2 regions of the Nocardioides sp. BGA-UO-ETr-FS32 genome follow, and region 2 is predicted to be linked to the other one. Evidence: riboswitches for the same ligand, from Rfam matches in the RefSeq annotation. Region 2 holds a riboswitch; the other holds the start of a gene.

The links. Region 2 has a riboswitch for cyclic di-AMP ahead of AC57BS_RS07930 (C40 family peptidase). Riboswitches for the same ligand answer to the same signal wherever they lie in the genome.
Region 1: linked by a shared signal. The riboswitch ahead of AC57BS_RS05830 (C40 family peptidase) and the one ahead of AC57BS_RS07930 (C40 family peptidase) in region 2 are both predicted to bind cyclic di-AMP.

The regions. Positions count from the first base shown of each region.
Region 1 is NZ_JCAQOX010000013.1:149,436-153,638, reverse strand. Features, by position in the region: gene AC57BS_RS05840 (TetR/AcrR family transcriptional regulator) at 1-644, shown strand, start outside; gene AC57BS_RS05835 (DUF3048 domain-containing protein) at 628-1,650, opposite strand; gene AC57BS_RS05830 (C40 family peptidase) at 1,779-2,342, opposite strand; cyclic di-AMP (ydaO/yuaA leader) riboswitch at 2,347-2,509, opposite strand; gene AC57BS_RS05825 (SDR family NAD(P)-dependent oxidoreductase) at 2,657-3,424, opposite strand; gene AC57BS_RS05820 (phosphatase PAP2 family protein) at 3,538-4,203, shown strand, end outside.
Region 2 is NZ_JCAQOX010000013.1:568,304-572,506, forward strand. Features, by position in the region: gene AC57BS_RS07920 (NYN domain-containing protein) at 1-1,090, shown strand, start outside; gene AC57BS_RS07925 (hypothetical protein) at 1,166-1,372, shown strand; cyclic di-AMP (ydaO/yuaA leader) riboswitch at 1,518-1,646, shown strand; gene AC57BS_RS07930 (C40 family peptidase) at 1,678-2,667, shown strand; gene AC57BS_RS07935 (hypothetical protein) at 2,726-3,931, shown strand; gene AC57BS_RS07940 (Flp family type IVb pilin) at 4,022-4,186, opposite strand.

The DNA of each region.
Region 1 (4,203 bases), 420 kb from region 2:
GGCAGCGCTTCTCCGACTCGACCAAGCAGGCGCTCGTCGACGTGGCCGAACGGCTCTTCACCGAGCACGGCTACTCCGCCACGTCGCTCGACGCGATCGTGGCCGGCGCCGACGTCACCAAGGGCGCGCTCTACCACCACTTCAGCGGCAAGCAGGCGATCTTCGAGGCCGCCTTCGAGCGCGTGGAGTCGCGGGCGACCTCCGGCATCGCGCAGGCGACCGAGGGCCACGAGGACCCCTGGCTCAAGGCGCAGGCGGGGCTGCGCGCGTTTCTCGAGGCGGTGCAGGAGCCGGGCTACCGGCAGATCGTCATCTCCGACGGCCCCTCGGTGCTCGGCCACGAGCGCTACCGCGAGCAGGAGGAGCGCTCGACGTACGCCATCGTCGACGAGATCGTGCGTGCGGTCCTGACCGACACCGAGTGGGACCTCGACGACGCCATGCTCGACACCTTCACCCGGATCTTCTTCGGCGCCATGTCGGCCGCAGGCGGGTCCGTCGCGGTCAGCGAGGACGCCTCCGCGGCGGCACTGCGGGTCGAGGCGGCGATCGGCTTCATCATGGCGGGGCTGCAGCGGCTGCTGGAGGACGGCGCCGAGCCGCCCGACCCCGCCCGTACGGCCGGGGCTACTTCGCGAAGGTGACGTTGCCGCTGGCCGCCGGCACGAGCTCCATCCACACCCGCCCGGCCGGGACGGTGAGCTCGCCGTTCTTGGTCGACAGCTCGATCGCGCCCTTCAGCCCGTCCTTGCTCCAGGTGCCGCGGATCACGCGGCCGCCGTGGAAGAGCAGCGCCGCGCCCTTGCCCTCGAGCTTGGTCTCGGGCACCGGGTAGCCGGCGGGATCGCGGTAGCCCGCGTCGCCGACCCTGACCCGCAGCACGAGGACCGAGTCGGCGGGGAACTGGTCGCCCTGGGCGGCGTAGGAGTCGGTGTTGACGTAGCCGCCCTTCTGGAACTGCCAGCTGGTCGAGTGGGCGCCGAAGTCGGCGGTGAGGGTGCGCGCCTTGCCGCCCTTGGGGAGGTCGGCCGACGTGCCCCACGGCAGGTAGGGCGGCGGCTCCTCCTCGGCCTTGAGCTGCTTGGCGATGTCGCCGAGGCGGGCGAAGAGGTTGTAGGGGGCCGAGCGCGTGGTCTCGCGGTAGACCCCGGCGTCGCCCTCGGTGATCCACGGGATGCCGGCGCCGTTGATGCGCTTGATGGTGACCGGGGCGGCGCCGCTGGTCACGACGGTCGCGCCGTCGGGGACGATGCCGATGTCGCTGGCGCGCATCGAGCGCACCGGTCCGATGCTGGCCGGGACCTTCGAGTAGTAGAACGCCGCCAGGCGGGTGTAGCCGCCCTCGACGAGCTCCTCGACGACCAGGTCGGCCGAGCCGAGGCCGACCTGCGGAGCGCTGGAGGAGGTGTTGTCGACCTTGGTGACGATCACCGGGTGCTTGGGCGCCTTGCCGGTGCGCTCGAGGCCGGTCAGGGGCCAGTAGGTCGGCTCGGGCGGCTCGGCCGTCTCCGACGCGGTGGGCTCCGCCGGTGCGTCCTCGGCCGGCGTCGCCCCCTCGTCCCCTCCGCTGCAGCCGGCGAGCAGCAGCGAGGCCGCGACGAGGGTCGCGGCGACTGCCTTGGACGACGGGAGGTGAGGGCGGTGACGCACGGGCGTACTCCGTTCGAGCGGGGGGTCTCTGCCTTGCAGTGTGGCGGCGCGCCTCCCCCCATCGGAGAAGGCGCGCCACAGGGTAGATCAGCCGGGACCGCCCACCAATCCGAGCCTGCCGGCGGTGCTCACGCCCGGCGCAGGGTGCCGCCGAACCACTGCGAGGTCCACGGGACGGAGACACGGACCCGCTCGCCGGAGCCCGGCGCGTGGAGCATCACGGCGTGCCCGCGCGACCAGCGCAGGAAGATCCCGGCGTGGTAGACGCCGCCACTGCCGCCGAAGAACATCAGGTCGCCAGGGCGCATGTCCTTCTTCGTGACACGGCGGGTGTGCCCGGCCTGGGCGCTCGACGTACGGGGCACGTCGAACCCGGCCCGGGAGTAGGCGTAGCGGATCAGCCCGGAGCAGTCGAAGCGGTCCGGCCCGGCTGCGCCGTAGGCGTACGCGTCGCCGCGCTGCCGCATCGCGACGTCGCGGGCGCTGAGGACGCGCTGGGCGACGCGCCGCTTGGCGCTCAGCCGCTTCTTCTGCGTGGTCTTCTGCGTGGTCGTGCTGGTCGTGGTGGTGACCTGGTCGGTGTCGCCGTCTCCGGCGGCAGCGGCGGGCAGGGCCGTCATCGTCGAGGCGGTGAGGCCGAGCCCGGCGAGGGCGAGCGCGCAGGCTCGCGCCGTACGAGTGGTCGCAGGCATGGTGTGTGTTCCTTTCCCACGCCTGTGGGGTGAGCTGTCGGGTTAGGGCTGGAAGGTGCCCCGCCGCACACTCCGAGACGTGCGCGGCTTCACCCCGAGCCGACCTGAGTCGGCGTGGAACCTGTGGGTCCCCCACTCCTGCCCTCGTGACTCGGGGGTTCGTCCCGGCCGGGCAGGACTCGGCGTACACCGGGACGGATCGGTCTCTCGACCGCGGTCCAACGTGACAGACGGCCCGCCCGGACGCAAAGCCGGCCACGGCCCCGAGCGTGGGACCGTGGCCGGGATCACGTCGATCCACCCGCGCCGGGGGCTCAGCCCAGCTTGCGGCCTCCGTCGACGTACAACGTCTGACCGGTGATGAACGACGCCTCGTCGCTGCACAGGAAGGCGGCGGCCGCGGCGATGTCCTCGGGCTGCCCGACGCGGCGCACGGGGGTGGCCTCGGCGTTGAGCCGCTGGAGCTCGTCGGGCTCCATCTTGAGGCGGCGGGCGGTGGCGTCGGTCATCTCGGTGACGATGAAGCCCGGAGCGATGGCGTTGGCGGTGATGCCGAACGGGCCGAGCTCGATGCCCAGCGTGCGGGTGAGGCCCTGGATGCCCATCTTGGCGGCGGAGTAGTTGGCCTGGCCGCGGTTGCCGAGGGCGGAGACGCTGGAGAGGTTGAGGATCTTGCCGTACTTCTGCTCCACGAAGCGCGACTGCGCGGCCTTGGTCATGTTGAAGACGCCCTTGAGGTGGACGCCCATGACGAGGTCCCAGTCCTCCTCGGTCATCTTGAAGAGCAGGTTGTCGCGGGTGATGCCGGCGTTGTTGACCAGCACGTGGATGCCGCCGAGCTCCTCGACGACCCGCTGGACGGCGGCCTCGGCGGCGGCGGAGTCCACGACGTCGCAGCCGACGCCGATCGCGCGCGCGCCGTCGGTGAGCTGGAGGCGCGCTGCGGCCTCCTGGGCGGCGGCCTCGTCGAGGTCGAGGATCGCGATCGACGCGCCCTCACTGGCCAGGCGCTGGGCGATGCCGAAGCCGATGCCTCGTGCTGCTCCGGTGATGACGGCGACGCGACGGTCGTAGCGACCCATGTGAACGGCTCCTCGGGCTCGGTGACTGGCTGTCCTCGGAGGATCTCACGAGAGTTGTGGAGATTCGCCGCAGGGGCGCGACCGGTCCGCCGCGCGACGCTAGCGTGGAGGGCATGGGTCAGGGGGACTTCCGAGGTGCGGCAGCAGTGGCGGCGGCGATGGCCGTCGCGACGCTGGTCGTCGCCACGGCGTACGACCTGCCGGTGCGCGACCCGGACGGGGTCTCGGTCCCCACGTGGGTGCGGCTGCCGCTCATCGTGCTGACCGCCGTGCTGCTGGACGTCGTCGCGCGATGGGTGCTGGCGCTACGGCGTCGCGAGCGGCCGGTCACGGCGTCGGGCGCGCTGTCGGCCCTCCGGTCGGTGGTGGTCGAGCGCTGGGACCGGGCGCAGGTCCGCTTCACCCTGAGCGGGCTCCTCGCCTGGTACGTCGCCTACGTCGCCTTCCGCAACCTCAAGGGCTACCTGCCGTTCGTCAACGACCGCCTGTGGGACACCGAGCTGGCGAGGCTGGACCGCGTCCTGTGGCTCGGTCACGACCCCGCCACCGTGCTGCACGAGGTGCTGGGCACCGGGTGGGCCGCCTGGCTGATGTCGGGCGTCTACGTGCTGTGGATCGGCCTCGTGCCGGCGGCCCTCGCGGTCGCCCTCGTGTGGACGCGGCGCTCGCTGGCGGGCGAGCTCTACGTCACCGCCATCTCCTTCAACTGGCTGCTCGGTGTCGCCGTCTACTACCTCGTGCCGTCGCTGGGGCCGGTCTACTCCCGTCCGCAGGAGTTC
Region 2 (4,203 bases):
GATCTGGGCCGCGCTCGCCGAGGACGCCTTCCGGGAGCACGCCGCCGTACAGGTCGCCGCGGTGCCCGGCGCCGCGGACGACCCTGTCGAGACGGCGGCTCGTGCGTGGCTGGCCCGCGAGGAGGGCTGGGAAGCGGTCGTCGCGGACGTCGTGGATTCCCTGGGCGTCGAGGAGCGGCGCGACGACCAGGTCGCCGCTGAGCACGCCAGGCTCACCGCGCAGGTGGCCGCTCTCCAGGCCGAGCTCGTGGCCGCGCGCGCGCTGCACCGGGAGGAGCTCGACAGCGCGAAGGCCGACCACAAGGTGCTGCGCCAGCGACTGGGCGAGGCCCGCGGGGTCCTGCGCGCCGCGGAGGAGGAGCGGGACGCGGCGTACGCCGCACGTGACGAGGCCGTGGCCGCGGCCGAGCGGGCGACGCGGGCTGCGGAGGCCGACGTACGCCGACTCCGGGCGCAGCTCGAGGAGGCGGAGTCCGGGCTGGCGGCGAATCGCCGCGACGCCCGCTCCGAGCGTGACTCTGCGACCATCCGCGCGCGGCTGCTGCTCGACGCGGTCGTCGACGCGGCGACCGGGCTGCGCCGCGAGCTGGCGCTCCCACCGGTCAGCGGTGCGCCGGGCGATGCCGTCGAGGCAGAGCTGGCCGGCATCGAGGCGGCACCTGCGTCCAGGGCCCCCGCCACCCCCGCCCTCCTCGAGCAGACGCTCGCCATGCCGCGCTCGCGCCTCATCGTCGACGGATACAACGTCACCAAGCAGGCGTGGCCGACCGCGAGCCTCGAGGCGCAGCGCAGCCGGCTCGTCGCGGCGCTCGGACCGCTGGTGGCGCGGTCCGGTGCGGAGACGACCGTCGTCTTCGACGCGGCCGAGTCCACGGTGCGTACGGCGATGCCGGCGCCGCGCGGCGTGCGCGTGGTGTTCAGCCCGGAGGGCGTGATCGCGGACGACGTGATCCGCCAGCTCGTCGCGGCCGAGCCGCGGGGGAGGGTGGTCGTGGTGGTCAGCGACGACCAGGCAGTGGCGCGTGACGTGGTGCGCAGCGGCGCGCGGTCGGTGCCCGCGTCCGCGCTCCTCGGCGTCATCGGCGGATAGGTCGACACGCGGCCCGACAGGCCGGCCCGACACGCCGAGGGGCCGTTGTCGGTGGGCCCTGTCACCGTTCGGGACATGACGACACGGATCGATTGCGACACCTGCGTGGTCCGCGGGCTGCACTGCCACGACTGCGTGGTGACGGTGCTCCTCGGCCCTCCGCCCGAGCTGACCATCGACGACGACGAGCTGGCCGCGCTGGACGCGCTCGCCTCGGGGGGCCTGGTGCCGCCGCTGAGGCTGGTGGAGCCCGTGGCGGGACCCGTGATCGAGTCGGCGTGAGCGTGCGACGACACGTATTCCCACCAGATGACCCGAAGATTGGCGAGGGGTCGGTGGGCGGTTTAGGGTGTGGGCTGACGTCCGTGGCAGTGGGTCACCCGGCCCGCGCGGACGTCGCGCCGAGTCGTGGACCACGTCCCCCGCACCACCCGTGGTCCGCGAGCCGGGGAACCACAATTCCCCCTGGGGTGAATCCCCTGTGAGGCGCACCGCGCGAGCGGTGCGTGGAGCAGGAGTAGGCCAGTCGTGCCGAACCCGTCAGCTCACCTGGTAGGCGTACGACACCCCGAGGAGTTCCCCCGCTCGTGGCTCACACCCGCAAGCGAGTCGGCGCGACCGTTCTTGGTCTCACCGCGATCGCTGCCATTGCCTTCGTGCCCGCGACCCCCGCGCAGGCCGAGCCCGACATCAAGGACGTCAAGGCCCGTGTCGACCGGCTCTACCACGAGGCCGAAGCCGCGCAGGAGCGCCTGCACGACGCCAAGCTCGACCTCGCCGACCTCCGTCGCGACCTCAACGGACTGAAGGCCGACCAGGCGCGTCAGGACGAGCGACTCGACGCCGTCCGCGAGCAGGTCTCCGACGCCGTGGTCCGCCAGCTCGAGGGCGAGAGCATCTCGACCGTCGGCCAGATCGTCGTGTCCGAGGACCCGGGCGCCTTCCTGGACTCCCTGTCGACGATGTCGTCCTTCAACGACCTGCAGGCCTCGCTGCTGTCCGACTACGACACCGAGCTCGAGGCGCTCGAGATCCGGCGCGAGGCCACCGACGCCCGCACCAAGGAGATCGCCCAGCTCACCGAGCAGCTGAGCGCCGAGAAGGACACCGTCGACGACAAGCTCGCCGAGGCCAAGGACCTGCTCTCCGACCTCGAGGTCGAGGAGCGCGAGCGCGTGCTCGCCTCGCGCGGCAGCACGACCCGGGTGCCCACCTCGGTGCCCGCGTCCGGACGGGCCGCCGCCGCCGTGCAGTACGCCATGGCCCAGGTCGGTGACGCCTACGTCTACGGCGCGATGGGCGAGAACGCCTTCGACTGCAGCGGTCTCACGATGCGCGCATGGGCCCAGTCCGGCGTGTCCCTCCCGCACTCCTCCAGCGCCCAGTTCAGCTCGGGTCCGCGCATCGCCGCGAGCGACCTCCAGCCGGGTGACCTGGTCTTCTACTACAGCCCGATCAGCCACGTCGGCATCTACATCGGTAACGGCATGATCGTCCACGCGGCCAACCCGGGCACCGGGGTCGCCGTCGCAGGCCTCTACTCGATGCCCTACGTCGGCGCGGTCCGCCCTGGCTGAGCAGCAGACCTCGAAGGCCGGTCGTCCACTCCTGTGGGCGGCCGGCCTTTCGCTGTGCGTGGTCGTCGCGCTCCTCGTGGTCCTGACACGCGACGGCCGGGACGCGGTCGAGCCGCGCCCCGTCGAGGTGCAGCGGGCCAGTCCTGCGGAGGCGTCGGCTGCCCTGGCCTCGTTCGTCGCCGGCGTGCAGGAGCGTGACATCGACACCCTCACCGGACTCGCCCCCGAGGACTCACCCGAGGTGCAGGAACAGCTGTCGGGCATCGCCACCAACGCGGCGTCGCTCGACCTCCGGGACGTCACCGCGCGGTACGTCGACCAGGTCGGCACCGTGAGTGCAGACGGCTCTTGGTCGGGGGTCGTCGAGATGACGTGGAGGTTCCGGGTCTTCGACAGGGCGCCGGCGCGCGCGGACGTGGTGGTCCGCTTCACGCCTGCCGGCGACGATCTGGCCATCGCCGGCTTCGGTGCGTCGGGCGGTTCGGAGGGCCGGGTGCCGCTCTGGCTGCGGGGAGAGCTGGCAGTCGCTCGCTCGGAGGGCCACCTCGTCATGGTCGACGGGGAGCAGCGCGAGGCGAACGACGTCGCCGAGCGGGTGGCCCGCGGGATCCCGGTCGTCACGAAGGTCCTGCCCGAGTGGAGCTCGCCCGTCGTCGTGGAGGTGCCAGCCAGTGCTTCCGACCTCGACGAGACCCTGGGCGTCGCACCCGGGACGTACGCCGGGATCGCAGCGGTCACTGCGGGAGCAGGCACGGACACTGGTCCGGACGCACCGGTCCACGTGTTCGTGAACCCCGAGATCACCGACGGCCTGCGCCGTGCGGGCGCCCAGGTCGTGATGAGCCACGAGCTGGTCCACGTCGCCACGGACGCGGTGCGCAGGCCGGTCGAGCCGTGGCTGCTCGAGGGCTTCGCCGACTACGTCGCGCTGCGTGGCACCAGGCTGCCCGACCGCGTCACCCTCGGCCGGGCCATCGCGGCGGCGCAGCGCGACGGGGTCCCCGAGGCGCTGCCGACGGCCGCTGACTTCGACACCCGCGAGCGAGACCTGCAGGCGCGGTACGAGGAGGCATGGCTGGCCTGCCGGGTCATCGCTGAGACGCTGGGGGAGCGGGGGCTGGTGGAGGTCTACGAAGGGGCCTCGAGTGGCGCGTCCCTGGCCCAGCAGCTCGGGCGAGCCGGTCTTCCGGTCGACACCCTGACCGACGCGTGGCGTGATGAGCTGCGCAGCCTGGTTCGGCCGGGGTTGACCGAGAAGCACTGAAGGCGACCGCAGATGCGATCGCCTTCGAGGTGCAGGTGCGACGTCTCCGCCAGACCTCAGGTCGTCCGGCTGTGTCGCTGGTGCCTCCGACTAGTTCCGGCCGAGGCGCGGAGGGATCTCCTGGAACAGGCTGACCACTTCTTGTCCGAAGACGCCGACGGCGAGGATGATCGCACCGCAGATGAGCGCGAGCATCAGGCCGTACTCCACGGCCGTCGCACCGCCCTCGTCGCGCTGTTCGTCGCTGCCAACCATCATCCTGCTCCTTCCTG